Regions from separate parts of the Erwinia sp. HR93 genome, predicted to be linked through region 3. Evidence: predicted binding sites of a transcription regulator. Region 3 holds the regulator's gene; each other region holds the start of a gene.
The links. Region 3 encodes CRP, which controls carbon source genes, mostly activating them, when cyclic AMP is high. Its sites were predicted from a motif close to ATGTGANNNNNNTCACAT; they were not measured.
Positions count from the first base shown of each region.

Region 1: the regulator CRP is predicted to act here: its motif matches at 8,015-8,032, upstream of SFA31_RS05995 (glycine dehydrogenase).
Region 2: the regulator CRP is predicted to act here: its motif matches at 3,298-3,315, upstream of hpt (hypoxanthine phosphoribosyltransferase).

Region 1 is NZ_JAXUDP010000001.1:1,286,280-1,296,575, reverse strand. Features, by position in the region: gene SFA31_RS06040 (BglG family transcription antiterminator) at 1-966, opposite strand, end outside; gene SFA31_RS06035 (lactonase family protein) at 992-2,137, opposite strand; gene dagF (2-dehydro-3-deoxy-phosphogluconate aldolase) at 2,421-3,161, opposite strand; gene SFA31_RS06025 (DgaE family pyridoxal phosphate-dependent ammonia lyase) at 3,158-4,273, opposite strand; gene SFA31_RS06020 (amidohydrolase/deacetylase family metallohydrolase) at 4,257-5,390, opposite strand; gene SFA31_RS06015 (DUF4310 family protein) at 5,434-6,075, opposite strand; gene SFA31_RS06010 (DUF4311 domain-containing protein) at 6,087-6,863, opposite strand; gene SFA31_RS06005 (DUF4312 family protein) at 6,893-7,189, opposite strand; gene SFA31_RS06000 (SFCGS family glycine-rich protein) at 7,189-7,554, opposite strand; gene SFA31_RS05995 (glycine dehydrogenase) at 7,571-7,912, opposite strand; gene SFA31_RS05990 (LysR family transcriptional regulator) at 8,197-9,129, shown strand; gene SFA31_RS05985 (hypothetical protein) at 9,632-10,237, shown strand.
Region 2 is NZ_JAXUDP010000001.1:1,584,936-1,595,231, reverse strand. Features, by position in the region: gene SFA31_RS07355 (ABC transporter permease) at 1-587, opposite strand, end outside; gene SFA31_RS07350 (ABC transporter ATP-binding protein) at 584-1,510, opposite strand; gene can (carbonate dehydratase) at 1,718-2,380, shown strand; gene hpt (hypoxanthine phosphoribosyltransferase) at 2,630-3,166, opposite strand; gene SFA31_RS07335 (glucose/quinate/shikimate family membrane-bound PQQ-dependent dehydrogenase) at 3,367-5,754, shown strand; gene SFA31_RS07330 (nuclear transport factor 2 family protein) at 5,990-6,379, shown strand; gene SFA31_RS07325 (substrate-binding domain-containing protein) at 6,535-7,260, shown strand; gene SFA31_RS07320 (ABC transporter ATP-binding protein) at 7,240-7,989, opposite strand; gene SFA31_RS07315 (iron ABC transporter permease) at 7,989-8,993, opposite strand; gene SFA31_RS07310 (ABC transporter substrate-binding protein) at 8,983-10,047, opposite strand; partial or broken gene SFA31_RS07305 (basic amino acid ABC transporter substrate-binding protein) at 10,295-10,296, shown strand, end outside.
Region 3 is NZ_JAXUDP010000001.1:993,635-1,003,930, reverse strand. Features, by position in the region: gene SFA31_RS04675 (hydrolase) at 329-1,351, shown strand; gene SFA31_RS04670 (YheU family protein) at 1,348-1,566, shown strand; gene SFA31_RS04665 (phosphoribulokinase) at 1,670-2,539, shown strand; gene SFA31_RS04660 (OsmC family protein) at 2,575-2,979, opposite strand; gene crp (cAMP-activated global transcriptional regulator CRP) at 3,276-3,908, shown strand; gene SFA31_RS04650 (YccS/YhfK family putative transporter) at 3,966-6,083, shown strand; gene argD (bifunctional acetylornithine/succinyldiaminopimelate transaminase) at 6,080-7,300, opposite strand; gene pabA (aminodeoxychorismate synthase component 2) at 7,387-7,950, opposite strand; partial or broken gene SFA31_RS04635 (putative adenosine monophosphate-protein transferase Fic) at 7,981-8,500, opposite strand; gene SFA31_RS04630 (YhfG family protein) at 8,490-8,660, opposite strand; gene ppiA (peptidylprolyl isomerase A) at 8,768-9,337, opposite strand; gene tsgA (MFS transporter TsgA) at 9,663-10,296, shown strand, end outside.

The sequences.
Region 1 (10,296 bases), 290 kb from region 3:
CAGATCCGCCCGCAGTTGTTCATCGGTCAATAAATTGTAGTTATAGTGGGTATTGATATAGTTCAGGATGTACTCCACCAGCGCTTCATCGTCATCCGCATTTATCGCACTGGGTGCTACTTCCTGAATTTGACGCGCGGCGATATGCACGCACAGCCAGTTTTTCTCCGATTTTGAAATCGGTTTCCCGGCCATATCCTGAATGACGCCCGCAATGGCATAGGCGGCATCCCGCACCGATGGCTCTACTTCATCGGCTTTAAAGCCGGAAAGCGGATAGCCTTCGCTGATTCTACGCACCGCAACCGCGCAGTAAAGGCAGATAAATTGCTCTCCCTCATCGGTCATGCGGATATGATAGCGGCTAAAATTCTCCTGTACCGACAGCGCTACCTGTGCCAGCGCGCCCGGCGTTAGCGCCTCTTCCGTCAGCAGCGTATTGGCGTTGTCTAGCTGCCAAATTTGCCACAGCAAATCAGTCAGGCAGGCGCGGATCGCCATTTCGCTGCCAAATAGCTTCATTCCGTGTCGCGGGCGCGTCTCAATGGTCAAATTGTAGCGGTTGAAGTGCTCACGAACCTCCGCCATATCATTCTGCAACGTGGCGCGGCTGACGAACCAGGCTTCGGCCAAATCTTCCAGCTTGAGCGAAAAGGCCGAGGTTAAAAAGCGCACCAGCAGATGCTGAACCCGCTCGGATGCCGTGCGAGGGATACGCTGCTGCCGGGCAGGCGCGGCCCGCAGCGCAGCGAAGCGCTGTTCATCCTCAACGTTGAGTCGATAACCTTCGCCACGGCTTAGGATGAATTGCGCACCGTGATGCTGCAACAGCGCGTTCAGGGCAGTGATATCCGCACGCACGGTTCGGGTAGACACGCCGAGCCGACGAGCCAGCTCGTCCTGAGGCAGGGGCTCATTTTGCAGCAGCTCAAACAGGTGAGCCAGGCGTTGATTCGGGAATCGCACTTCTGTTTCCTCTGATAAAAACCTCTTAGCGCAGCGGCGTTATCACCATCTGAGAGGGGCCTCCGACAGGCGTATAATCGTTAATAAAGCGGAGTTTGCCGCTCTCCGGCAGAACCCGAAAACGCGTAATGTTGTCACTGCGCTGATTCATGGCATATAGCCAGCGCCCGCCGGGAGCCAATGTTATCGTGCGCGGGTAGTCGCCACGCGTCCATATTTCTTCCTGATAGACTAGCTTATCGCCGTTAACGCGAAAATGCGCAATGCTATTGTGTAATCGATTAGCAACATAGAGCTGTTTTCCATCGTCACTCAGCGCCAGGCCGGCGGCAAAGCTGGTGCCTTTGAAGCGCGCCGGCAGGGTATTCCAGCTTTGCTCTTCATGCAGCTTTCCCGTCGCTCTGTCCAGGCGATATCCCGTCAGCGTTGATGCTTCCTCATTAACCAGCCAGAGTCGGTCGCCCTGCGATGAGAATACAAAGTGGCGCGGGCCAGCTCCCGCCGATGAGGCCGGGATCCACGGCGGCGAGTTTGGAATAAGTTTGCCGGCGGTATCGTCCAGACGATATTGATAAATACGATCCAGGCCTAAATTAGTGGCAAACACATATTTTCCCTGCGGGTCGGCGGCTATCATGTGCGCATGCGGCCCGTTATGATCGCTAACGGCAAAGCTGCCTTCAGCCGCCGCTGCGGGTTTCGCCGCGCCGGGTTCGCCCTGATGCTGCTGTACGTCGGTCGCGTCACCCAAACTGCCATCCGCCTTCACCGGCAAAACCGTAACGGAGCCGCTGATATAGTTGGCGACCAGTAGATGACGGCCATTCGGCGTTAATGTGAGATATACCGGACCATCGCCTTTGGAAGAGACCTGATTCAATGCGCTAAGCGCGCCGTCTGCGCCGATACGCCACGCCTGAATAATGCCTGGTTTGGCCTCGCTGCCTGCGTAAAGTGTGCGCCCGTCGGCAGAGGCGGTTAGCTGCGCGGCGTTAGGAAGTTGACTGACCAGCGTGCGATGGCTTAGCGCGCCGGTTTTTGCATCCCACTGAAAGCGGTAAACGCCTTCGCCGTTAGGTTGATATGTTCCTACCCAGGCAAATTGCGTTTGCGCCATAAGCGGCGCGCTGGCTGCCAGCGCCGCAGTCAGCAATACTGTTTTTAATAGCATCGTCAGTCTCCTTCCCGGGCTGGAGGCTCGGGTAGCATAGGGTGAAGAAGCGAGTAGCCCGCCTGATTCAGGCAGCAGCACGGCGCTCAGCGTTAGAGTAAACGGCGGAATATCAAGAAGTCGGTCGGTTAGCCTGACACAGTTTGCCAATCGATTATTGATCTATACTGGATTTTTTACTTTCTGCAAAGAGAGGAACGCTGCGCTATCTCACACAACCGTTCCTCTTCCGTTTTTAACGCAGGCCACTTTCCCCACGGAAGATGGCCTTTAAACACCGCGTTTAGCCTACCAGTTGTTTGGTGATAGCCAGTAGTTTACGTACATCTTCCGGGCGCGTATCGCCGCTCGCTTTATCAATGATAGAGCTATAGATATGCGGGATCACTTTGCTTACGCCAGCATCAAGCGCGATCTTCAGAATCTCACCAAAGTTTTCCAGATCGATACCGCCGGTCGGCTCCAGCCAGAAATCGTGTTTTGCACACGCCTGCGCTACGGCGACGTACTCATCACGATGCTTCAGACCACCCATTGGGAAATATTTAATTGAGCTGCCGCCCATGTCTTTCAGCAGCGCAATCGCAGTCTCGACAGGCACGATGCCGTCCGGCGCGCCAGAGCTTAATGGACCCGTGGAGATTTTCACCATACCCACGGTGCCGGTCGGTGAAACCAGGCCGTTAACCACGGACTCATTCTGGCCAAGCAGCGCGCGGCTCGGACCCACGCCGGTGAACACCTGATTCACGTGCTGCGGCTGCACCTGACGTGAGATTTCGCTAACCATCGCAGACTGATTCGGATCGCCGGCACCCAGCCCTACGGACAGCGCGTTATCGATAAGTTTGGCATATTCGCGCATATCGGTCACCGCGCTCGGCACGTCCGGATAGCTTTTCGATAACACGCCAACCAGCACGTGACCTTCCGCTGCTTCATAAACGGCCTGAGCATTGGCTTTAGAACCTGCCAGTACGTTAAGGCATACGCGATCGCGATAAAAATTAGGGGTCAGTTTCATGCTGTTTCTCCTGCAGTCAGTTCTTTAATACGGCGATAGATAATGTCCAGTTGCTGCGCGCTAACGCTGCGCACGTCCGCTTCAATAATGCCTTCATTGGCCTTATAGCCGCGGAAATAGATGGCGTACTCGCCCTGTTTCAGCGCCTGAACCAGATCGCCGGTCGCAATGCCGGTCGCCGCTTCATCAAATTTAATTTCGGTACGCGCAATATCGCGCCCTGCCGCATCCCAAACTACCCGAGCGCTGACGCCTTTCAGAGTATTTAGTGATTCAATAAACGGCGTCATTTTATCGACCATCTGCTGACCGCTCTCTTTCGTCGCAGTCAAATAATGCTCGATAGCGCAAGTCAGACCAAGGATCCCCTCTTTGCCCACTTTCATTGCGCGCCCGATGCCATACGCCTGACGTTTTACCCACTCGACGTACTGTTTCTTACCGATAACCAGCCCGCTGGTCGGCCCTTCGATGGCTTTCGCGCCGCTGTATATCACCAGGTCGCCGCCGTCGTGATAATAACGCTGCAGATCTTCTTCCGCCGCCGCATCAACAATCAGCGGTAGATTATGGCTACGCGCCACTTCTGCCGCCTGTTTCACATTAAGCATGCTTTTCTGCACGCAGTGGTGAGATTTAATGTACAGAATCGCCGCCGTGCGCGGCGTAATTGCCGCAGCTAGCTGTTCAGGAGAACATTCATTGGCATAGCCCGCTTCTACCAGTTTGCCGCCGCCCAGCGCCACCATCGTGCCAACCGGCGCGCCAAAATTCACGTTGTGCCCTTTCGGCAGCACAATTTCATTATTTTCTACCGGCGTAACGTGCAGGTTTTCCAGCAGCCAGTCATCGTCTTTTACCAGTACTGCCGCGATAGACTGGGCAATGCCTGCCGAGGCGCAGGCGACCACGGTCGCGCCTTCTACGCCCAGTAATTTTGCGATGTACTCACCGGTTTTATTGACCAGATCTTTCATTTCGAAATAGTGGTTCATGCCGGTATTCACCGCTTCCACCACCTCAGGGCGCGGCGTAGAGACGCCGAGGATCGTCATACGTCCGGATGCGTTAATAACCTGTTTTAAATTATATTTCTCATAGATTGAAGACATGTTCGGCTTTTCCTTGTTCGGTTGTAAACCACTTCCCGGCACGCATGGCAGCCAGCGGCAGGATCTGCTGCTCTGCCTGCAGCGTCTGGTTTTCCGCGTCGGTCATCAGCACCGGTTGATGCTGCAGCGTGAAGAGCGTCAGATCGGCATCCGCGCCAACTTCCAGGCGGCCTTTGTGCGACAAATGCAGCCCTTCAGCGGCATGCAGCGTAACGCAATCAATAATTTGCGGCAGCGTCATCCCTACGACGAGGAACTTCGACATGACGGCAGCCAGGCTGTGTACCGGCCCGTTAATACGGTTCTTACAATAAATGTCAGAACTGATGGTCTGCGGCAGGATGCCCATGGCGATCGCTTTTTCCGCCACGGCAAAGCTAAAGCTGGCGGTACCGTGCCCAACATCAAGCCGAACGCCGCGCGCCAGAGCCTGTTTTACCGTCGCGCGCAGTTGGCCTTCCGGCGTAAGAATGCGGTTAGGCTTGCCATTGTAACAGTGGGTAATAATATCGCCCGAGGTTAACAGCTCGGCGATTTCATCCAGGTTGGGCGGATTATTGCCAATATGCACCATCAGCGGTAATCCGCCGGTTTCTTTCTGGATGGCTTTCGCACGCGCCAGCGGCGCCACGCCGTTTTCGCCCACCACGCTGCTGCTCATCCGCGCTTTTAAGCCCACGATAAAATCGGGGAAACGCTTCACCGCCGCTGCGGCGGCTTCAGCATCAATATGCGACATATCGGCGAGTTCATTTTGCGCGATGAGCCCGACGCGAGAAATATTAAGCAACGCATAAACCTGCGTTGTCGCAGCACGGGTTAATTGATAAAAATCATCCACATCGTCGGCGCCGGTGCTGCCGGCATCAATAACCGTGGTCACACCGCTGGCTACGCCCACGCTGTCTGGTTCGTCGTGATAAATCGGCGATTTAGGATAGCAGTGGACGTGAGAATCAATCCAACCCGCGCTGATATAGCCTTTATTGGCAAGGCTTATCTCTTCACGAGCCGGTCCCGTTACCTCACCCAACGCGGCGATTTTCCCGTCCTGGATAGCGATATCGACGATACGCTCATCCACCAGGCGGGCCTGACGAAGGATTAAATCAAACATGGGTTACTCCTGAATTAACCGGGCGCCGAAGCGCCCGTGATACTTAGATAGCGACTGGGAAGAAATAACCGAAGAGCATTGCGCCCAGAATAGCGCCGCCGGTGATAGGCTTCTGCCAGATATAGAACACCAGTGCGCCAAACAGCGATCCCAGCCCGATAGGAATAGATGCCGTCATCGCGCTCAGAATAATCAACGGCCCCAGGAAACGCCCGGAAGCATTACCCGCGCCCATCATTACGTCGGCACCGTAGGTAGTGCCGCCTTGGTTAACCGTAAATTTACGCGCCAGAATGATGATATAACCGGTGGCCAATCCCAGGATTAAGCCGGTCACCAGCGAGGCCGCAAAATTCGCAACGGGGAAAACAAATCCTGCTCCCAGCAGCAGCGCTGGAACGCCCAGCCCGATACCGGTTTGAATAGCACCGCCGATATCCAGAATCCCAACCAGTGAACCTTCAATGATACGAGCAAACAGGAAGCTTGCCCCAAATGCCGCAACGGCACCGTAAACGCCGGTATCAATACCGGATTTCAGCATGGCGACGAAAGCCACCTCGTTAAACGCCCCGATCCCATAGAGGTAGTACATATGGGTACCGGCAAAAATCCCGGCTGACAGCAGGCCGACAAAGAACGGAAACGACCAGTCGGCATACCAGAAACCTTTTTTCTCTTCCATTTCTCAGCTCCTTATTTGCCGCTCATCGCGTTATGAATCAGGTCAAGCCAGTTCGGCACGCCCATATGGAACGATTCCAGCATTTTCATATCGAAACCGCGGAAGAAGGCGCTCAGCACAAACAGCGCAATAATTGCACCCATCATGATTTTGGTGACGCGATTCCAGCCGCTCTCTTCGACGCCTTTACCGATGAGGATCCCCAGCACCAGGCCCGGTACGGCGTTCCCCATAATGAGTTGCGCAAGGCCGCCAAAAATAGTGCCCCAGAAGCCAGAACGTTTACCCGCATCAATCGCCGCCAGCCAGAAAATCACCGGCATCACCGTGTTGACCAGCAGGTTCGCCGCAGGTACCAGCACTTTTACCGCCGTCACCTGAAGTGCTTCAGGAACGGATGAAGCGGTCATATTCAGGAAGGTCACGACTATCATGCCGATAATGCCGCCAGCCAGCGCCATTTTTCTCGGATCGTGCAGGGTTTCCGCTACGTTGCGATTTTTAATCATCAGAACCGCAGCCGCCCAGTGCGGAATTACGCGGTGATCGACATCCTGCGTGAATGCGCCGGCAGCAACGGAAGAAGCCCAGGCATTAAAGAAGAAACCTAGGCCGAAAGAGAAGTGAGAAGCGGGATCGCCTTCACAGGAATTAAGTTCCCCAAGTGTACGAAATGCGCCCATACCCTGGGTCGTCGGGGCATGGAACATACGTGCCGCCCCTGCGCCCACACCTACGCCGACCAGCGCGCCGATGATGAGCGATTTTATTAAAATTATTAAGAACATCACTCTGCCCTTGTATGAATGTTATATGGTTACTGTGCGACAAAATCCACGCTGTCGAGGTTAATGGCCGTTACCTGTACGGTAACATCCAGTTCGACGCGGTATGCTCGTCGCTCCCGGCGTAAAAAGAAGAAAAGAAAGGCTTCTTTACGCACCGCTACGTGCGCATGAACAACCGCCACATCCTGTGGCTCGATGCGCAGTAAAATATGGGGAGAGGCTTTCATCACCGCGCCCTGTACGTGGCTCAGGGCATCGGCAAAGGCTTTCGCTTTCGAATCACCTTTGCCAGAGACTCTCACCGTCTTGGTGAAGTGCTCTTTCATTATGCGCTGCCGTACTTCTTCTTCCAGGCTTCAACCAGGCGCTCGCCCAGCTCTTCTTTGTCCATAAAGCCAAAGCCCATAACATTACAGCCTTCGTTGATGGCCGTTACGCCTTCATCTACTGAGCGCATACCGTATTTAGCTTTGTAGCCGTATTTAGTCTGAGCGGTGATAGCGCCCGCGCCGCCGCTACCGCAGAAAGAGATCCCGAAAGTCGCGTTTTCTGCTTTCATGACATCGCCCAGTTTCATATCTGCTGCTACGCCCGGGATAACAATGGCGCGGCCGCCCGCTTTTTCTACGCCTTCAGCCACTTTCTGACCTTTACCCAGACGGTCACCAATCACGACTAAAATCTGTTCCATTTTTTCACTCCTTCACTTAAATATTGTCTTTTGCTACTTCGAAATGCACCGATAGCAGCCAGGATTCTTCAACGGGAAGGTTGCCGAATTTCGCCACAACCTGCTTCGCCAGATTCATTGAATCTTGTGAAATTTCTTCAAACAGGCTGGCATCCACTTCAGGTAACGGCTCACCGGTGATAGAGCGAAGCGCCATAGCCCGCACGTGGGAACTCAGCATTTGCTCTTGAACGGCGTTAGGGACAATGTCGTGCTGCTTGAGCAAATCTTTCGTCCAGGCCAGCATCTTTTCGCCTAACTCCGCGATTTCCGCTGTCCGATCGACGGTATCGTTGTTTGTTACTGTTCCGTTTTCCACGCTACATACCTTGTTATCTTGGGATGGCTATAAAACTATCGGGAACCGATAAAGGTTTGTAGCGAGTTGTTTTCCACTTCAAAGTGGAAATGGGGCGGCTAAGAGTGATCTAGTCCACATAATTCACAGGTATTAACCGTAAATACGCCTTTTGTGTGAAGTTGATCACGCTGAATCGAGAAAACAGACCGCACGAGTCGCTAAAAAGCGCAAAGCAGGTTTTGCGACCCGGCGCACTTTTCCTGCTACCATGAGCGCCAAATTACCGGTGTGTATCCCTGATGATGCAGATAACTAACGACATTACGTTTCGAAAACTGGCGGTATTTACGCTTTTTATGGAAAAAGGCAATATCGCGCGCACGGCAGAAGCGCTGGGAATAAGCGGCGTCAGCGTACATCGCGCGCTTCACTCTCTGGAAGAAGAGGTTCGTTGTCCTTTATTTCATCATAAGGGGCGAAATTTGGTACCGCTACCTGCCGCCCACACGCTGCTGGAATATGTCAACGAGATTACAGAAACGCTGGCGCGCGGGCTGGAAGAAACCCGACGCATCGCAGGCATTGACCAGGGGCGCTTACGTATCGGCACGCTCTATTCGCTTACGCTCGAAACCATCCCTCAACTCATCATGGGAATGAAGCTGCGCCGCCCCCAGTTAGAGCTGGATTTAACAATGGGCTCTAACCAAATACTTCTCAGTATGTTAGATGAAGGCTCTCTTGACGCAGTATTAATCTCTCTGCAGGAAAACGATGTCGATCGCGCCCATCTGGAAGTTCTGCCGCTATTTGAAGACGATATTTGCCTCGCAGCGCCGGCGAGTCTGACGCTGGATACCAGTGAGCCCGCCGATTTGCGGAAATTTAACCGCCATAAATTTGTTTCTCTGGCGGAAGGTTTCGCCACGTATGCGGGGTTTCAGGAAGCTTTTCACATCGCCGGTTTTGAACCGGATATCGTGATGCGGGTGAATGATATATTTTCAATGCTAAGCCTGGTGCAGGCTGGCGTGGGGCTGGCGCTAATGCCGGGAAGGATGAAAAAAGTGTATGAAAGCGATGTTCAGCTTTTGCCACTGGCTCAGCCTTATCAAATGCGCCAGCGCATTGCGATTGTGTTTGCACGTAACCGCGAACACGATCCTAATTTGCTGGCACTGGCGGCAGAAGGGCGAATGTACGCACGCAGAAGGCTTGCCGCTGATAAAGCATAACGCTGGCAGACCCGCGCAGGTTGCCACCATTACTGAGCCAGGCGGCTGGCAACTTACACCATATCTTGTAACAACCATACTGTAATAGTCAGTAAAACTTCTTTATTAAATTATTCATCTAAAACAATTGACGTGAGATTTTTGCACGTTTTATTACGCACCCTAAAATCATGAATCTTGTACTATGTGAATTTAATTCATAATGCCTAACATATGAACGTAAGCATATTTATCACACAAGTATTGATATTGCAGACCTGTCAATCAGGTATTAACCCAATTTGGATATCGAAAAACAGCAATTAATATATTATACAAACATAAACCCAGCGTTCATTAATATCATCTATAATAGTTAACTCCTATCATGCAGATTCTATCGATCGATATAAACATTATACGCACCGTTTGACCAGGGAGAAACAAATCCATATACTCCCGGTGGTTTTTTAACCTAGAAATGCTTCTGTTTTTCCTACATAAAATTATTACAGGCATAATAATGTTGAATATACAACTCATCTCTGATGATCAATATTTTTTGATGGGCATAAATGCACTACTGCACAAGGAATACAATTTATATAATTTTATATTAACCAAACCCCAAGATATAGATTCATTATCTATACCTGCCACCACCGATTTAATCATTGTTATTATTGATAATTCAGCACACCTTTCAGAACTATTCAAACTTGTTAACTCAACAAATATAAAAACACTTTCTATATCCAGGAATGATATTGATGGTGATATTGTTCTTAGAAAGAATTCATTATTCTTTTCTAATAAACGCCAGTCGCAGAATAATATAAAAAATAACATCCAAAGAATTATTAACAATGAAAACATAATAAATATAAAAATAACACCTGCCCAGAAGGTAATTATCAACTATATACTACAGGGGAGAGATATAAACTTCATTGCACGAAGGCTTGGGTTATGCCATAAAACCGTCAGTTCACATAAATGTTTATTCCTTAATCAGTTCAGGGTAGACAATATCTACCAAATATTAAGCATACTCATGTTAATATTCACTGAAAGAAATAAAGTTATCACTCATAAAAGACAAATAATGAATCTCCAACACCGATATTAAAAACGTGCCAACCAGCAACAGCGGTTATCCTTCTTCAGGAAGGCCCCTGAAATTTCACC
Region 2 (10,296 bases), 590 kb from region 3:
GGCGGCAGCAGCGTCAGGGAGTAAAACACCCCGCCCAGATAAGTCAACGGCGTCAGGACGAACGTGGGGATCAGACTGATATCGTCAAACGTTTTTGCAAAAATCGCATTTAGCAGACCCGCCAGCGAAAAGAGCACCGCCGTCAATAGCAGCGTCAATGCAACAAAAAGCCACGAATGCACGTGAAAAGGGACAAAAAACAATGAAATTGCAGTGACCAGCATTCCAACAAAAACCCCGCGGGCAACGCCGCCCCCAACATACCCGGCGATAATAACGTGGGTGGGTACCGGCGCTACTAACATTTCTTCAATATTACGCACGAATTTAGAGCTGAAGAATGAAGAAGCGACGTTGGCGTATGAATTGGTGATAACTGCCATCATAATCAGCCCCGGTACGATAAACTGCATGTAGCTAAAGCCGTGCATTTCACCGATGCGCGAACCAATCAGATTACCGAAAATGATGAAATAGAGCGTCATGGTAATCACCGGCGGTACCAGAGTTTGGATCCAAATACGCATAAACCGGTGAATTTCTCGCGCCCAGATGCTTTTTAGCGCTACCCAATAAAGCTGCATCATGCCTGCGCTCCTGTCTTATTATTAACCAGCGTAACGAATAGTTCTTCAAGCCGATTAGCTTTATTGCGCATGCTGAGCACCTGTATATCCTGCGCGCTTAGCTGACTAAAGAGGCTATTAATGCCCTGCTCACGCAGAACTTCTACTTCCAGCGTTGCGCTATCAATCATGTGCCAGCGGTACCCTTCCAGCGTAGGAGTCGCCTGCGTGGGGGCTAAATCCAGAATAAAGGTTTCGGACTTAAGTTTCGCCAGCAGCGCTTTCATCGAGGTGTTTTCCACCAGTTCGCCGTGCTGAATAATACCGATATTACGGCACAGCATTTCGGCCTCCTCCAAATAGTGGGTCGTCAAAATAATCGTCGTCCCCTGCTGGTTCAGCTCTTGAAGGAAATGCCACATAGAGCGACGCAGTTCGATATCCACGCCGGCGGTGGGTTCATCCAGAATCAGCAGCTTCGGTTCATGCATTAAAGCGCGGGCGATCATGAGACGACGCTTCATCCCGCCGGATAACATCCGCGCACGTTCGCTGCGTTTTCCCCATAAATCGAGTTGTTTCAGATATTTTTCACTGCGCTCCAGCGCCACACGCCGGGGCACGCCATAATATCCCGCCTGATTGACGACTATCTGTTGTACCGTTTCAAAGGGATTGAAGTTGAATTCCTGAGGAACCAGCCCGAGCTGTCGCTTGGCATTGACGACGTCACGATCCAGGTCATAGCCGAATACGCTAACCCGTCCGGCGCTTTTATTGACCAGTGAACTGATAATACCGATGGTGGTCGATTTACCGGCGCCGTTCGGCCCGAGAAGCGCGTAGAAATCGCCGGATTCAACGCGCAGGTCGATGCCGCGCAGCGCCTGAACGCCACCGGGATACGTTTTTGTCAGATGCTCCAGTTCCAGTGCATATGTCATAACAATGAGATTGCCCTTGCTTAGTATGTCGTTTACCCGCACTGAATGTTGAAACGCGACAGCCGCTGCCAGAACGCGCGCCCAGTAGCCTCGCTTCCTTCGGCTTCGCCTTTCATCATGCTAAGTATGGCGAGTAGGTTTCAAAAAAAGTTGAGTTGCCTTATATTACCTCAACGAACTACTTTGGTTACAGGTTGTTAACCTTACATGAAAACAATTGATACGCTTATCAGTAACAATAAAGTCTGGTCCAAACTGCTAGTGGAAGAAGATCCTGGCTTTTTCGAACAGCTTTCGAAAGCCCAGAAGCCCCGCTTTCTTTGGATCGGTTGCTCTGATAGCCGAGTTCCCGCCGAGCGCCTCACTGGCCTGGAGCCTGGCGAACTCTTCGTCCACCGCAACGTTGCCAACCTTGTCATCCATACCGATTTAAACTGCCTTTCCGTAGTCCAGTATGCGGTCGACGTGCTGGAAGTAGATCACATTATTATTTGCGGCCACTACGGCTGCGGCGGCGTGCAGGCGGCGGTAGAAAACCCCGAGCTTGGCCTGATCGATAACTGGCTGCTGCACATCCGCGATATCTGGTTTAAACACAGTACGCTGCTTGGAGAATTGCCGCCCGAAGAGCGCATGGATACGCTGTGCGAACTGAATGTGATGGAGCAGGTTTATAACCTTGGCCACTCAACCATTTTACAGTCCGCCTGGAAACGCGGGCAGAAAGTGTCCGTTCACGGTTGGGTATACGGCATCCACGATGGCCTGCTGCGCGATCTTGACGTCACTGCCATTAGCCGCGCTTCGTTAGAGCAGCAATATCGCAACGGCATGTCTAACCTAAAACGCGCGCATCATAACCACAGATGACATCATAAGCGCCGCGGGCTTAATTACCGGCGACCACGCGCTCACCTGAGGCGTATTCGCGCTATATTAAGAGGGAAACGCTCCCTCTTAACTATTTGCCTTCAAAGCTATGCCTTTACCGCGCCTTTATAACTTATTCCAGTGTAACGGGGATATAGTGAAAACACCTTTTCCGTTGGTGCTTATTTATTAACACCTACCGTCATCCGGGAACGTCAGTAACTTCTCCGCTCGCCGGAGATCCAGATATTATTCATCCAGTAAGATAACTTTGCCGATATAGGGCAAGTGGCGGTAACGCTGGGCGTAATCGATGCCGTAACCCACAACAAACTCATCCGGGATAGAAAAACCAATGTAATCGACCATTACGTCCACTTCACGGCGGGAAGGTTTATCCAGCAGCGTACAAATCGCCAGCGACTTAGGCTCACGCAGGCGCAGAATTTCACGAACTTTACTGAGCGTATTACCGGAATCAATGATGTCTTCAACGATAAGTACATCTTTACCGCGAATGTCTTCATCCAGATCCTTGATGATTTTCACATCCCGCGAGCTGGACATCCCGCTGCCGTAGCTGGAGGCGGTCATGAAATCAACTTCATGCGGCACCTGAACTTCCCGACACAAATCCGCCATAAAGATGAAGGAACCGCGCAATAGCCCTATTAGCACCATATCGCTCCCGCTATCGCGATAGCGCTCCGAAATTTGCTTACCCAGTTCTGCAATTCGGGCCTTAATTTTCCCTTCCGGGATCATGACTTCTACCGTATGTTTCATTTGATATAACCAACTGATTTATTTAATAGATAACTCTTTTGGCAACCGTAATTTGCGCGCTGAGAACCGTAAAGCGAAGAGTATAACAGCAAACCGCATCCCGGCGCTTCCCTTCCCGAATGCGTCATTTTTTGTGAATTATGTCACAATGGTTAATATATATAATTCATTGATACAAAAACTGTGTGAGTGTAAAAATTATGGAAAATAGAAGATCGCGACGGTCGAAAGCAGTGCTGCTATCGGCCCTGTTCGCATTGGTTACAGGGCTGTTTTTGCTGGGCGGGGGCGTATGGCTTACCTCGCTGGGCGGTTCCTGGTACTACCCTATCGCAGGGATTATCATGCTGGCGGTCGCGGTGCTGCTGTGGCGCCGCAGCGCGGGCGCGCTGTGGCTATACGCTTTCTTCCTGCTGGGAACCATGCTCTGGGGCGTTCACGAAGCCGGCTTTGATTTCTGGGCGCTGACGCCGCGCTGCGATATCCTCGTGTTCTTTGGCATTTGGCTGCTACTGCCTTTTGTGCGGCGTAAGCTTTTCCCCTCTTCTGCTGCTACATCGTCCCTGCTGGTTTCCCTACTGATCGCAGCCGGTATATTAATCTGGGCAGGGTTTCACGATCCGCAGGAAATCAATGGCACGCTGCCTGCCGCCTCCGCGACACCCGTTGCTCAGACCGATATCGACGATGGAGACTGGCCGGCCTATGCGCGCACTCAGGAAGGGCAGCGTTACTCTCCGCTAAAGCAAATAAATGCGCACAACGTTCATCAGCTTAAGCAGGCGTGGGTTTTCCGTACCGGCGATGTGAAATTACCGAGCGATCCCGGGGAAATCACTAACGAAGTCACGCCAATTAAAATCGGTGACACCCTTTATTTATGTACCGCGCATCAACGGCTGTACGCGCTCAATGCGGAAAATGGTAAAGAGAAGTGGCATTTCGATCCACACCTGAAAACCGATCCTTCATTCCAGCACGTGACCTGTCGCGGCGTTTCATATCATGAGGCCACGCCGCAAAATGCCGCAGCGGAAAATATCGCCGCCTGCCCGCGCCGCATCTTACTGCCGGTGAACGATGGCCGACTGTTTGCTCTGAACGCGGATAACGGTAAGCCCTGCGAAGATTTCGCCGATAAAGGGGTTCTCAATTTACAAAGTAATATGCCGGTGACAAAACCGGGCATGTACGAACCTACTTCTCCCCCCATCGTCACCGATCGTGTGATTGTTATCGCCGGTGCCGTCACCGATAACTTCTCCAACCGGGAGCCGTCTGGCGTTATTCGCGGGTTTGATGTTAACAGCGGCAAGCTTCTGTGGGTGTTCGACCCCGGCGCTAAAGACCCCAACGCGATCCCGGCTGACGAGCACCACTTTACGGAAAACTCGCCGAACTCCTGGGCGCCGGCGGTGTACGACAGCAAACGGGATATGGTCTATTTACCCACGGGCGTTACCACGCCGGATATATGGGGCGGTAACCGTACTCCGGAGCAAGAGCGCTACGCCAGTTCTATTCTGGCGCTGAACGCGACTACCGGTAAGCTTGTCTGGTCTTATCAAACGGTGCATCACGATCTTTGGGATATGGATTTACCGTCCCAGCCTACCCTTGCAGATATCACCGATAAAGACGGTAACACGGTGCCGGTTATCTATGCGCCAGCGAAAACAGGCAACCTGTTTGTGCTGGACAGACGCAACGGTAAGCTTGTAGTGCCTGCCCCCGAGCGTCCGGTTCCTCAGGGGGCCGCGAAGGGCGACCGGGTGTCAGCCACTCAGCCATTTTCGGAACTGACCTTCCGTCCTGAGAAAAAACTTACCGATGCGGACATGTGGGGCGCCACAATGTACGACCAACTGGTATGCCGGATTATCTTTAAAGGCCTGCGCTATGACGGCACCTTTACGCCGCCCTCAGAGCAAGGAACGCTGGTTTTCCCCGGCAATTTAGGCATGTTCGAATGGGGTGGGATTTCCGTCGATCCTCAGCGCCAGGTCGCGATCGCTAACCCAATGGCGCTACCGTTTGTCTCGCGTCTCATTCCTCGCGGCCCGGGCAACCCTATCGAGCCGCCGGCAGGCGCGCAAAGTAGCGGGACCGAATCCGGGATCCAGCCGCAATACGGCGTTCCTTACGGCGTCACGCTTAACCCCTTCCTGTCGCCGTTCGGACTGCCGTGTAAGCAACCGGCGTGGGGCTATATTTCAGGCATTAACCTGAAAACACACCAAATTGCCTGGAAAAAACGTATCGGCACGCCGCGCGATAGCCTGCCGTTCCCGATGCCGGTGCCAGTGCCGTTTACGCTGGGTATGCCGATGCTGGGCGGGCCCATTTCTACGGCTGGCAACGTCCTGTTTATTGGTGCAACGGCCGATAACTACCTGCGCGCTTATAACGTAACCAACGGCGAGAAACTGTGGCAGGCTCGCCTGCCTGCAGGCGGACAGGCAACGCCGATGACCTATTCCGTTAATGGCAAGCAGTATGTGGCGATCGCCGCGGGCGGGCACGGCTCCTTCGGAACAAAAATGGGCGACTATATTGTGGCCTGGACGCTTCCCGATGACGCGCACTAAACCGTAATTGCCGCGCGCGAACGTCCCGTTTTGCTGATAACTAACACATAACGCTGTGCTTCAGAATGCTGATGCCATGGCGTGTTGTGCGCGTGCTGATGCAAAAGCGGCTGAGTATAAAGGCGGATCACAATGGCTGATTATCCCTATTGAATGGCTGAATGTGGATATTATACCTGCCACAGAGTGCAGTATCTTTGTTTTCAGCAAACACGGAAAATCCCGGAGACCTAAGATGAAGGCAGCACAGCGTATTGAACAGGCCCTACAGCAAATAGTTTGCCAGCCAGAGCATGATGAAACCCTGATTGCAGAGTACTTCTCACCTCACTACCAGCAGTGGGTTGATGGAAAATCGCTGGACTTTGACGGATTTGTGCAGCATATGGCGGCTGTTAAAGCGGCGACAAGCAGCGTTTGCATTGAAATACAGGCCATTGCCGAAAATGGCAATGAAGTGTTGACCCATCATCGGGTGAGCGTCGTCAAACCCGACGCAAGCGAGGCGGTAATAGATGTATTTGCTCGCTTCACCCTCTGCGAGGGAATGATCGTCCGCTGCCAGGAACTGACTTATCCACTAAGCGGAGCGGAGGAAGACCGGGATTTGGGAAGCCGACGTTAGGTCAGGCCATCCCGCTTTGGTGCACCACCCGTTGCGGATCGTCAATGCGTTGGGATGGGGTAAGACCAGAAACCCTTAAGGTGTAACGCCAGGTAAGGCTGGCGTTCTTCGCTGCGGAGGTTAAGATACGCCTGTGATGGATTTGAGGTTTTCACATGAGCATGCCGCTGTATATTCTTGCCGCCGGAAGCCTGAAGCGAGCATTTATTCCTTTATGTCAGCAGTTCAGCGCGTCAACGGGCATCCCCGTTAAGATTGATTTTGGCCCGGCAGGCCTGCTGCGTGAGCGCATAGAGGCCGGAGAGCGCTGCGATTTATTTGCATCGGCTAATACACTGCATCCGCAAACGCTGCTAAACAGCGGACGCGCGCAGGCGGCAGAGACGTTTGCTTTTAATCGTCTCAATCTGACGGCACGAAAAACGGCGCAGACCGAAAACGCCGACTGGCTGGCGCTGCTGGCGAACCCGGCGTTACGCCTAGGCACCTCAACGCCCGGCTGCGATCCGTCCGGAGATTACACCTGGCAGTTGTTCACGCGGCTTGAAGCGCGTTACCCGGCGCTGACGCTAAAAGCCAGGGCGCAGATGCTGGTTGGCGGAAGGGAATCCCTTTCGGTTCCGGTAGGCGAAATCGCCAGCGCGTGGCTGATTCGTCAAAACCTCACCGATCTGTTTATCGGCTACGCGCACTATGCGCAGGCGCTGGAAAACACCGACGATCTGCGCATCCTCGCGATCCCCGATGAATTCCAGACGCGCTGCGAATACCAGCTGGCGCTGATAAATGCGAACGCGGAGCCATTGGCGCGGTTCATCGTCGGCCCCGACGGGCAGACATTTTTACGTCAGGCAGGCTTTTTAACGCTCGATGGTGAATAAAGGGGCTATCACCTGGCGCGGATAATTCTCCAGCGTCAGGGTGCGAACCGGCACGCCGTAGGCGTCCAGCAGATGTTTCTCCGTTACGATTTCCGGCGTTTCTCCTGCCAGCCATTTTCCCTCTGGCAATAGCAGCAGCGTATGGCTTGCGACCTGCAACGCATGCGTCGGATCGTGAGTGGTAAAAATGACGCTGCGCTGCTGGCGATGCGCCAGATGGCTGATGAGCTGTAACACCACCTGCTGGTTCGACAAATCAAGCGCGGAGCAGGGCTCGTCGAGCAAAATATTCTGGCTGCCGCTGACCAGCGCGCGCGCGATCATCACCAGCTGCTGCTGGCCGCCGGAGAGTGCACCAAACGTCCGGCCCGCCAGTGAACCGATACTGAGCTGCTCCAGGGCGAGCATGACCTGTCGCTTATCTTCCACCGTTGGCTGAGAAAAGAGCCCGACGTGACGGGCGCGGCCCATCAGCACTACATCCTGAACCTGCCAGGCAAAGGCCGGATGGAACGACTGCGGGACGATGCTCACGCCGCCTTCCACCGTCAGCTTGCCACCCAGCGCGGGCAGAGCCCCGGTAAATGTCTCCAGCAATGTGCTTTTCCCACGCCCGTTGGCACCGAGCACGGCCCAGATGTCTCCGGGCTGGCAGGTAAAACTCAGCGGCGAAAACAGCGGACTGCCGTGGCCGTACAGCAATTCACTGACGGATAAAGAGGCGGCAATCATCGGGCACTCCTGCGGTTGCTGTAGATCAGCAAAAAGGTGAACACCGGCGCGCCGACCAGCGCGGTGATGATGCCGATCGGGATTTCGGCGGCGGTCAGCGTGCGGGCCAAGTCGTCTACAGCCACCATAAACGCGCCGCCAAGCCAGAAGGCGGTCGGCAGCAGGCGGCGATGATCGGCTCCCACGAATAATCGCGCCAGATGCGGGATCACCAGCCCGGTCCAGGCAATGCTGCCGCTGACGGCAACCTGAGCGGCGACCAGCAATGCGCAGCATATCAGTACGACTCGCCGTAATGACCTGACCGACACGCCAAGCGCACGGGCATCTTTTTCATCCAACGACAGCAGGTTGATGCGCCAGCGCAGGGCGAACAAAACGCCACCGGCTAGCAGGACGGGCACAACGATCAGCGAGATTTTATGCCAGCTGGCGGTGGCGAAGCTGCCGAGCAGCCAGAAGACGATGTTCGGCAGCACTTCTTCGGTATCCGCCATGTACTGCATCAGGCTCACCAGTGCGGCGAAAAAGCCGCTGAGAATAATGCCGGAGAGGATCAGCACCAGCGTGCTTTCGCGCCCCTGGAGCGTGGCTATCAGATACACCAGCCCGAGCGCTGCCAGGCCAAACCCAAAGGTAGAGCCCATCATCAGCAAGGGGCTCAGCCCCAGAAGGATCGCCAGCGTGCCGCCGAAAGCGGCCCCGGACGTCACGCCGATAATGTGCGGATCAACCAGAGGGTTGCGAAACACGCCCTGCAAAGTGGCACCGCTGAGTCCCAGCGCGGCACCGCACATAAATGCCATCAGCACGCGCGGCAGACGTACTGACCAGACGATCTGGCTGGCGATATCCGCCTGTTGCTGAGGATGAAGCAGGCGTGAAATCACCTCGCTCAGCGGCAGGTGATACTGACCGAGACAGAGGGAAATCAACGCCAGCAGCAGCGTGAAGAGGATTAGCGCAGATTGCAGGCCGCGAAAGCGGGCTTCACTGAGCATCCGCTGTCCAGTTCACGCGATAAAAGCGCTGATAGTAATCCTGCGCCTGTTTATCGACGTCGACGCTGTTGTAGCGTTCCGGATAGAGCTTTTTCGCCATCCACAGTTCGCCAATCGCCAGCGCTTCCGGCATTGGATAACCCCATGCTTTGGCGTATTCCGGCATAAGCCAGACGCGATGATTTTTGACGGCATCAATAGCCTGCCACTGTGGATCGTTTTCAATCTGCTTCACTACCTGCGGATAGCGGTCCTGGACGAAAATTACCTGAGGATTCCACTGCAAAACCTGCTCCAGTGAAACCTGGCGCGCGCCTTTCACCGTGGCTGCCGCGACGTTCAGCGCTCCGGCGTGCTCCATCATCAGGCCGGTATATTTTCCGGAGCCGTAGGTGTTAAGGTCCGGGTTCGCGATATAGACGCGGACTTTTTTATCCTGCGGAATATCTGCCACTGGGGCATTGGCTTTTGCCCGCGCGGTGAAGGTGTAGTTAATCAGCTGCTCGGCTTCTTTCGAACGTTCCACCACGTTACCGATCAGGCGGATCCCCTGTTTCAGCCCGTCGTTGTAGGCCTGCTCTTCGTTCGCCATCGTCGGGTTCATTTTATTCTTTTCGCCAGCGGCGTCTTCACGCAGAGAAACGGCCACCACCGGAATACCGGCATTCTGAATCTGCTGAATCATTTCTGTCGGGGCGTAGTTTGCGACAAAAACCACCTGCGGATGCAGCGCCAGCAGGCTCTCGATATTGGCCTGAGTCAGATCGCCGGGCATCGGCAGGGTAGCAATCTTCGGTATAAAGCGGGCGAACTGCGGGCCAAGCTGTTTCTTCCAGCTGCTCAGCACGCCGACCACGTCATCCTGAGCATTGAGCTGTACCAGCAGGTTCAGCGTCTGATGCTGAAGCACCACCACGCGATTGACACGATCGGGCAGCGTGACCTGGCGACCCAGCTGGTCGGTAACGGTACGATCGGCGTGCGCCGCATTGACGGTGAACAGCGTGCCAAAGGCAAGGGCAGTACAAAGAGAAAGGCGGTGTAGTCTGGACATAAATGTGCTCTGAGAAGGGAAATAATCGCTATGCATTAAATTATATAGCGATGCGGAGTGCAAACCTTTCGGGCCGAATACCCCTTCTGGATCAACAGAACCTAACGATTTATCGGTGATGGCAGAAAAAGATGAACCACGATAACCCGGCGTTATTCCCCGCTGCGCATGTTGCATAAGGCCAATAATTTATGTGTTTTTATGCAAATTAAACACATAAAAATGCACTAATATAATCGGTAAATGAAT
Region 3 (10,296 bases):
GCGGCAGTGGCATTGCCCCGCTCGCGTCGAGTGACCGTTTACAAGAAGCAGCAAAATTTTCATCCTATTTACCATCGGCGTGAAACATTATTGGCAGGGCAAGACACTGAGACTCAGAAAATGCGCCGCAAAGGGGGCCAGGATGACGCTTCGCAACGTGGCTCTCACCTCACGCAATAGGCGAATACCGTAATGCAAATGCTTGCTCCTGCAGCCATTAAAATAGTGGCTCAGGCGTCACAGCATGCGGTAAACACAGTAAAGGCATAAACATAATGCGCATCACAAGGTATAGTAGGGCGCGTTTTTATTGAATAACTCAATCACTATGGCAGATATCACACCGGTGGAACTGACAATGCCGCAGTTTCACACCCAAACGTTTACTCCGATGTCAGGCGCAGGCAATCCCCATCTTCAAACTATGCTGCCGCGCCTGATACGGCGCAAACTGGCGTTTAAACCGCACTGGCAGCGTCTCGATATGCCGGACGGAGACTTTGTTGACCTGGCGTGGAGCGAAGATCCGGCTCAGGCCACCCACAAGCCGCGCCTGGTGGTATTTCACGGTCTTGAAGGCAGCCTGCATAGCCCTTACGCGCACGGGCTCATTCATGCCGCCGCGCAGCGCGGCTGGCTGGGCGTAGTGATGCATTTCCGCGGCTGTAGCGGCGTGCCAAACCGTAAACAGCGCATCTATCATTCAGGCGAAACGGAAGATGCCTCCTATTTCCTGCACTGGCTCTCAATGCGCTACGGCGAAGCGCCTACCGCTGCCGTAGGCTTTTCGCTTGGTGGTAATATGCTGGCCTGCCTGCTGGCGCGCCAGGGCGAGGCGTGCCGCCTGAAAGCCAGTGCGATCGTTTCCGCACCGCTCATGCTGGAGCCGTGCTGCCACCATATGGAAAAAGGGTTTTCCCGGTTCTATCAACGCTATTTGCTAAATTTATTAAAAGGCAACGCGCGCCGGAAACTTCAGACCTGGCCGGGCTCTCTGCCGGTGGAACTTCCCCAACTGCGCCGCATCCGTCGCATCCGTGAATTTGACGATCTCATTACCGCGAAAATCCACGGTTTCCAGGATGCGCTGGATTACTATCGCCAGTGCAGCGCACTGCCAATGCTGCCAAAAATCACCGCACCTACGCTCATCATCCATGCGAAGGACGATCCTTTCATGGATAACCAGGTCATTCCCGATATCACACAATTGCCTGCTAATATTGAATATCAACTTACCGAGCACGGCGGCCACGTCGGCTTTGTCAGCGGTACACTGCGCAGGCCGCAGATGTGGCTGGAAGAGCGTATCCCCGCCTGGCTAGCGCGCTATTTGGAACACGAAGTATGATAATTCCCTGGCAAGATATCGCGCCGGAAATGCTGGACAGTCTGATTGAGGCTTTTGTTCTGCGCGAAGGAACGGATTATGGCGAACAGGAGCTCACGCTGGAGCAAAAAACCGCAGACGTTAAGCGCCAGCTCCAGTGCGGCGAGGCGCTCATTGTTTGGTCTGAATTACATGAAACAGTCAATATCATGCCGCGTACGCAATTTCGTGGGTAACATCATGTCTCAGAAAAACTTATCTTAACGCCGCGCGCCTGGCGTCTATACTGCCCGTAAACGCAGCGCATTCGCGCCTTAGCCAGGCAGGAGTCATGACGCTATGTCCTCCAGATATCCCATTATTGCCGTAACCGGCTCCAGCGGCGCTGGTACCACCACAACCAGCCTCGCGTTTCGTAAAATTTTTGCCCAGCTCGGATTACGCGCGGCGGAAGTCGAAGGCGATAGTTTTCATCGATACACCCGCCCGGAAATGGACCAGGAAATCCGTAAGGCCCGCGACTTAGGCCGCCATATCAGCTATTTTGGCCCCGATGCGAACGATTTTTCCCTGCTGGAAAACACCTTTATGGAATACGGGCGCAGCGGCCACGGGGAATCCCGGAAATATTTACACACCTACGACGAGGCGGTGCCCTGGAATCAGGTTCCCGGTACATTTACCCCCTGGCAGCCGCTGCCTGCGGACACGGACATCCTGTTTTACGAAGGTCTACACGGCGGGGTGGTCACGCCGCAGATAGACGTGGCGCAGCACGTAGATTTGTTGGTCGGCGTAGTGCCTATTGTAAACCTAGAGTGGATACAAAAACTGGTGCGGGATATGAGCGAGCGCGGTCATTCCCGCGAGGCCGTGATGGACTCGGTCGTGCGTTCAATGGAAGACTATATTAACTACATTACCCCTCAGTTTTCGCGCACGCACATTAATTTCCAGCGCGTGCCCACCGTCGATACGTCAAATCCCTTCGCAGCCCGGGCGATCCCCTCACTGGACGAAAGTTTGGTGGTGATTCATTTTCGTAACCTGGAGCAGATCGATTTCCCCTGGCTGCTGGCTATGCTGCAAGGCTCGTTCATTTCTCACATGAATACGCTGGTAGTGCCGGGAGGGAAAATGGGGCTTGCAATGGAGCTTATCATGACACCGCTGGTGAAACGGTTAATTGAAGACCGGGGAATCAACTAAAATCGCGCGCCTTATTAAAGACGCGCAGCGTCTAATCAGGCTTCAATCACTTCCCATGAATGGGTAATATTGGCCGCCTTTTCCAGCATCAACGCAACCGAACAGTATTTTTCGGCTGACAGTTCAACCGCACGTGCAACCGCGTTATCCCTCAGCCCGCGCCCGGTAACAATAAAGTGCAGATTAATATGCGTGAAAAGCCGCGGCGCTTCTTCACGGCGCTCGGACGTAAGTTTAACCTCACAATCGGTTACGTCATGGCGCCCTTTTTGCAAGATAGAAACCACATCTATCGCGCTGCAACTTCCGGCCGCCATTAATACCATTTCCATCGGGCTTGGCGCCTTGTCTCCTGAATTACCGTCCATCAAAACCTGATGACCAGAGGCGGATTCGGCGAGGAATGTTAGCCCTTCTACCCATTTAACTCGTGCCTGCATTTTGTACGCTCCGTTAGATTACGCTTCCCCACAGAGTAAGCGTCAGGGGCGAAACTGGCAACAGAAGGCGACCTGCGTCAAGCTGAAACGAGACAAGAAGAGACACTGGTGAAAAGCTATGTTAAAACAGACCGGATACTGCTGCGTCGTAGTGAAGGTCATTCAGGTAAAAACTTTACTGATAACAGGCTGTTCTGATCCCCTTCCCATTTAAAACGCAGAACTCGTTTACCACGTTTGGGAGAAGCATAAGCGCCTCTTCCAGATGCCAGTTTATAATCAGAGGATAACCGCACATGGTGCTTGGCAAACCGCAAACAGACCCGACTCTCGAATGGTTTTTGTCTCATTGCCACATTCATAAGTATCCCTCCAAAAGCACGCTCATCCATCAGGGTGAAAAAGCCGAAACGCTTTACTACATCGTGAAAGGCTCCGTGGCCGTACTGATTAAAGATGAAGAGGGCAAAGAAATGATCCTCTCATACCTTAATCAGGGCGATTTTATCGGCGAACTGGGCCTCTTTGAGGAAGGGCAGGAGCGTAGCGCCTGGGTTCGGGCCAAAAGTGCCTGCGAGGTCGCGGAAATCTCCTATAAAAATTTTCGTCAGTTAATCCAGGTTAATCCGGATATTCTAATGCGCCTCTCATCACAAATGGCGCGTCGCCTGCAGGTCACCTCTGAAAAAGTCGGTAACCTTGCTTTCCTGGACGTTACCGGCCGCATTGCTCAAACCCTACTAAACCTGGCGAAGCAGCCTGATGCCATGACGCATCCTGACGGCATGCAGATAAAAATTACCCGCCAGGAAATCGGGCAAATCGTGGGCTGCTCCCGTGAAACCGTCGGCCGCATTTTAAAAATGCTCGAAGATCAGAACCTGATATCCGCGCACGGCAAAACTATCGTCGTCTACGGCACGCGCTAAACGCGGCGGCGCGGCGTGTTATCACGCACACCGCGCCGATACCTCAGGTCGTTATATATGTGGCGCCGACTGATTTATCACCCTGAAGTCAATTACGCGCTGCGTCAGACGCTGGTGCTATGTCTGCCGGTTGCCGTCGGCCTGGCGCTGGGTAACCTTCGTCTTGGTCTACTTTTTTCATTAGTTCCCGCCTGCTGCAATATGGCCGGGCTGGATACCCCTCATAAACGCTTTTTTAAACGACTTATCGTTGGCGGCTGCCTATTCGCCTCTTGCAGTCTGATCGTGCAATTATTGATGCGAGAAAATGTGCCGCTGCCGGCCATCTTCTTCGGCATGGCGCTGCTTCTGGGCGTAACGGCGGAAATCAGCTCACTGCATGCAAGGCTATTTCCTGCCTCAATGGTGGCCGCTATTTTTACGCTCAGCCTCGCGGGAAACATGCCGGTTTGGCAACCCATGCTGCTGTACGCGCTTGGTACCACCTGGTACGGACTGTTTAATCGCTTTTGGCTTTGGCTGTGGCGTGAACAGCCGCTGCGTGAAACGCTCAGTTTGCTGTATCGCGAGCTGGCTAATTACTGTGAAGCGAAATATAGCCTGCTGACGCAGCACACCTGTCCTGAGAAAGCGCTGCCGCCGTTGCTGACGCGCCAGCAGAAAGTCGTTGACCTGATAAGCCAGTGCTACCAGCAGCTTCATATGCTTTCCACCGGCAGCCAGCAAAGTGACTACAAGCGCCTGCTGCGCATCTTCCAGGTCGGGCTCGATTTGCAGGAGCACATCTCTGTCAGTCTGCATCAACCGGAAGAAGTGCAAAAGTTAATCGAGAAGAGCCACGCTGAGGCGGTCATTCGCTGGAACGCTCAAATCGTCGCCTCCCGGCTGCGAGTGCTGGCGGATGACATTCTTTATCATCGCTATCCCCGCCGCTTTAGCATGGAAAAACCGCTATCTGCGCTGGCCAAAATCGCCCGACAACACCCGGATAATCCGGTTGGGCAATTTTGCCACTACCACTTCAGCCGCATCGCCCGCGTGCTGCGCACCCAGCGCCCGCTATACGCACGTAATCTTATGGCCGACAGAGAGCGCCGCCTGCCGCTCTTCCCCGCGCTAAAAAATTATCTATCGCTAAAATCTACGGCATTGCGCAGCGCGGCCCGCACCGGCGTTATGCTGGCAATAGGCAGTCTGCTCGGCAGCGCGCTGCATCTGCCTAAACCCTGGTGGATTTTAATGACGATTATGTTTGTCACCCAAAACGGTTACGGAGCGACCCGGGTGCGTATTTTTCACCGGGCGGGCGGAACTATGGCCGGGCTGCTGGTAGCCGCCGTCACGCTGCATTTCCATGTGCCGGAGGGCTATATGCTATTGGGCATGCTACTCATTACCCTGATTGGCTACCTGATTATTCGCAAGCAGTACGGGCTGGCAACGGTAGGTTTTACCTTGACGGCGGTGTATACGCTTCAACTTCTCTCGCTGAACGGCGATCGGTTTATTATGACGCGGCTGGTGGATACGCTTATCGGCTGTCTCATCGCCTTCGGTGGCATGGTATGGCTGTGGCCGCAGTGGCAAAGCGGCCTGCTGCGCCAGAACGCACACGACACGCTGGAGGAAGACCAGCAGGCTATCCGCCTGATTTTAAGCGTCAACCCACAGCCAGGGCCGCTGGCATACGAACGTATGCGGGTAAACCAGGCGCATAATGCGCTATATAATTCGCTCAATCAGGCAATGCAGGAACCCGGATTCAATACCCGCTACCTGACCGATATGAAACTTTGGGTGACCCACAGTCAATTTATCGTCGAGCATATTAATGCGATGACGACGCTGGCGCGCGAACATACTTTGCTAGAGCCCGCGCTTGCCCAGCGCTATCTGGAATCCTGCGAGATTGCGATTCAGCGCTGCCAGCAGCGCCTGGAGTACGACGAACCAGGTGAAACCGACAGCGCCAATATTCTGGAATCAATGGATATGCTTAACAGTGGACCGCTCAGCACGCTGGAGCAGCATCTTCAGCGCGTGCTAGGCCATTTAAATGCGATGCACACAATTTCATCTATCGCGTGGCGCCAGCGCCCCCACCACGGCATATGGTTAAAGCGGCGCCTGGGGGGCGAAAACCCGTCCGTACGAAGTCTAAGCCAGGCCGATTAGCCCTGAATAAACCGTTCTATCGCCTGCGCGAAACGGCGCATCCCCTCTTCAATCTCATCGTCGCTAATGATTAAAGAAGGCGCGAAGCGCAATACGTCTGAGCCAGCGCTCAGGATAGCGACGCCGGACTCAGCGGCGATATTCACTAACTCGCCCGCGCGCCCGCGATACGGCGAACTCAGCACCGCCCCGACCAATAACCCCATACCACGCATCTCACAGAAAACATCAAACTGCTCCCCAATTTGCTGAAGATGCGCAATAAAGCGCTGGCGCTTACGCTGGACGCCCTGTAGCACTTGCGGAGTATTAATTATCTCCAGCGCCTTTAACGCTACGGCGCAGGCCAGTGGATTACCGCCATAGGTGGAACCGTGCGATCCCACGTGAAACGATGAGGCGATATCGGCGGTTGTCAGCACCGCGCTCACCGGAAAACCGCCGCCCAGCGCTTTGGCACTGGTGAGAATATCCGGCGTTACGCCATAATGCATATAAGCGAATAACTCCCCAGTGCGCCCCATCCCGCACTGTACTTCATCAAATACCAGCAGAGCCTGATGTTTGTCACACAGCGCGCGCAGGCCGCGCAGGAAATCAGCCTCAGCGGCGGTTAACCCTCCTTCGCCCTGAATCGGCTCAACCACTACCGCACACGTGTGTGAGTCCATAACCGCCTGCACGGCATGGAGATCGTTAAAAGGAACGTGCACGATATCGGCAGGCTTCGGCCCAAATCCATCCGAATATTTCGACTGTCCGCCTACCGAGACCGTAAACAGCGAACGTCCATGAAACGCATTGTGAAACGCAATAATTTTGGTTTTATAAGGATTATGGCGCGTAATCGCCCAGCGGCGCGCCAGCTTAAACGCCGTTTCATTCGCTTCGGTACCGGAATTCATAAACAGCACGCGCTCTGCAAACGTCGCGGCAATCAGTTGGCGAGCCAGAAGCAGGGCCGGCTCGTTGGTGAAGACATTGCTGACGTGCCACAGCCTTTCGCACTGGTTTTTCAGCACCGAGACCAGCGCAGGATGGCAATGCCCCAGCGCCGTAACCGCGATACCGCCTGCAAAATCAATATACATGTTACCCTGGCGATCCCAGACGCGGCTGCCCTCCCCGGTTACCGGAATAAACGGCGCCGGTGCATAAACCGACATAATGACTTCGTCAAACACTTCCCTTCCCGGGTAGTATTCCCCAGTTTCCATCGCGGACTCACTCATTACCGCCACCTCAGCAATATGAAAATATAATCATAAAATATGAATAAATTATCAAAAAAGGGCAAATGAAATTAACGTTGCAGAAAATTATTAAGCAGTAAATGGCCCTGCTCGCTCATGATGCTCTCAGGATGAAACTGCACGCCTTCAAGATCCCAATGCTTATGGCGCAGCCCCATAATTTCCCGATCCTCGCTCCAGGCGGTAACCTCAAGCACAGGCGGCAGCGTCGCCGGTTCAACAATCAGTGAATGATAACGAGTTACCGTCAGTGGATTATTCAGCCCGGTAAAAACGCCTTTTCCGGAGTGATTAATGGCAGACGTTTTTCCGTGCATCACCCGCTGCGCCCGCACAACTTGGGCGCCGAGAGCCTGCGCAATAGCCTGATGTCCAAGACAAACGCCGAGGATGGGGAGCTTTCCCGCAAAATGTTGAATAATTGGCAGCGAAATACCCGCTTCAGTGGGCGAACAAGGGCCGGGAGAAATAACAATTTTTGCCGGCGCTATGCTCTTAACATCCTCAATACCAATCGCGTCATTACGTTTTACGACGACATCGGCACCCAGCTCGCAAAAATACTGGTATAAATTCCAGGTAAACGAATCGTAATTATCTATCAGCAATAACATAGCGGCTCCGCAATAATGCTTTGCGCCATTTTACCTGTTTTCAGTTATCCCGCTGACAACCTTGCTGAAAATCTCCGTTAACGGCGCCAGTTCGCCCAGCGCCGCGCGCTGATTGGCGCTGCGCCATGACTCAACCTCTATATCGCGCCAGTCGAGATGGTACCCTGCATGAATGGCGAGCTGCTCAAAGAAAATTCGGGGCGGGCAGAGCATCAAGCCAGTTTTCTTCCTCCAGCGCTTCCATAAGCGCATTACCTTCCTTCTCAATATATTCAAAGTGGCAAAAACGCGTCTCATCCTGGTAAATATCGACTTCCCGCACCTCACCGGCCCAGTCATATATATCCTGGAATAGATGGCGATGAATGGCGCACAGGTGCGGCAGCCCCCGGCGCTGCGGACCTAACTCCAGCGTGGCGACGCGCAGCGGCGTGATTTCACGTTCGGCCTGCGCCAGGCGCCGGCTTTCACGAATATCCAGCCGGTTGCGTAATACGTGAATACCGGGCCAGTAATAAGGATCGCCGCCATCACCAAATTTATCGCTCATAGTGTCTCCTTAACCTGTCCAGCGCGCTCTGTACCGTATTCTCATCAGGGCAACCTTCAGGCAGCACAATACCTTCCAGCAGGCAACTCGCGCGGAAATTCCGGCCGCGCTCGCGCATCCAGATTAGGGACTTTTGTTTATCGGTCGGCTTTTTCGTCATTTTCCCCCCATGTGCACAAAAGTATGCAACCTGCCTGAAGTATAAGCAGCAATGGGGGAAAATGCCGGAGAGGCGCGCGTAAGCGAAATAAGCCTACGCGCTAAAAATCAGGGGAGTACTTTAGCGGATAGGATAACGATAGGCTTGCTGGGAACGTTCTGATACGGGCCGACATCGTGGGTCGCAACCTGAGAAATCTTATCCGCCACATCCATTCCTTTAACTACTTTGCCGAAAACCGCATAACCGAAATCGCGCTGGCCGTGATCGAGGAACGCATTGTCCGCTACGTTAATGAAAAACTGGCTGGTAGCGCTATCCTGCTCCGCCGTTCGCGCCATCGCGATCGTGCCGCGAATGTTACGCAGGCCATTATCGGCCTCATTTTTGATAGGCGGGTTAGGTTGTTTTTGCTGCATTTGAGCGTTAAAGCCGCCGCCCTGAATCATAAAACCTGGAATAACGCGATGGAAGGTTGTGTTGTTATAAAACCCGTTATTCACATAATCGACAAAATTTTTCACCGAACCAGGCGCTTTCTGGCTCTCCAGTTCCAGCTCAATATTTCCCGCAGACGTAGTTAGCAAAACGTGTGGGTTCGCGTTTGCCGCCAGCGCGCCGGTAGAAAATAAAGAGAGGGTCAACATAGCGGTAGCGGCCAGAGTTGATTTCAGCATGGACAGGCTTCCTTAACATGAACGAGCGAATCGATTGATTCTAAAGATAGCGATCGAAGCGCGCCAGACTTTTACCATTATTTACGCAAAGTTAAGCGAACCAATACTTCATTACCTCATTTCCATAAGAACAATACGAGATATACCTCACGATACATCTCATCAGTTGCATTGTAAGGGCATTAAAACATTTAAACAGATCACTTTAATGTCTAAAATCAGCGCGCAGAATTCATGGTCTCAGCGTTTTAGAACGTTTCCACTCTCTCTGGATGACGGAGCCTCGCGCTACCGCCCCTATATACGCGTCACAAACGGGATTTTTATGACCAACAACAACCGTATTAGGCTTACCTGGATCAGCTTCTTTTCGTACGGGTTAACCGGCGCGCTGGTGATTATCACCGGTATGGTAATGGGAAATATCGCAGAGGCCTTTGGGCTGCCGGTATCAAGCATGAGTAACACCTTTACTTTTCTAAACACCGGTATTCTCATTTCTATCTTTTTAAACGCATGGCTGATGGAAATCGTGCCGTTAAGAACGCAGCTACGTTTCGGCTTTTTATTAATGCTACTCGCGCTGGTAGCGCTTATCTTTGGCCGTAACCTGGCGATTTTTTCCGCGGCAATGTTCATTTTGGGCGTGGTAAGCGGTATTACGATGTCTATTGGGACGTTTTTAATTACGCATCTTTATGAGGGGCGCCAGCGCGGACAGCGCCTGCTGTTTACCGATTCATTCTTTAGCATGGCCGGCATGGTCTTCCCGATAATCGCGGCTTATTTGCTGGCCAGACATATCGAATGGTACTGGGTCTATGTCTGCATCGGCCTGCTGTATGTGGCTATCTTCTTACTCACCTTCGGCTGCGAGTTTCCCGCACTGGGTCGGTGCACAGAGGGCGATGCACAGCCGATCGCCAAAGAAAAATGGGGGCCGGGCGTTCTGTTTCTTT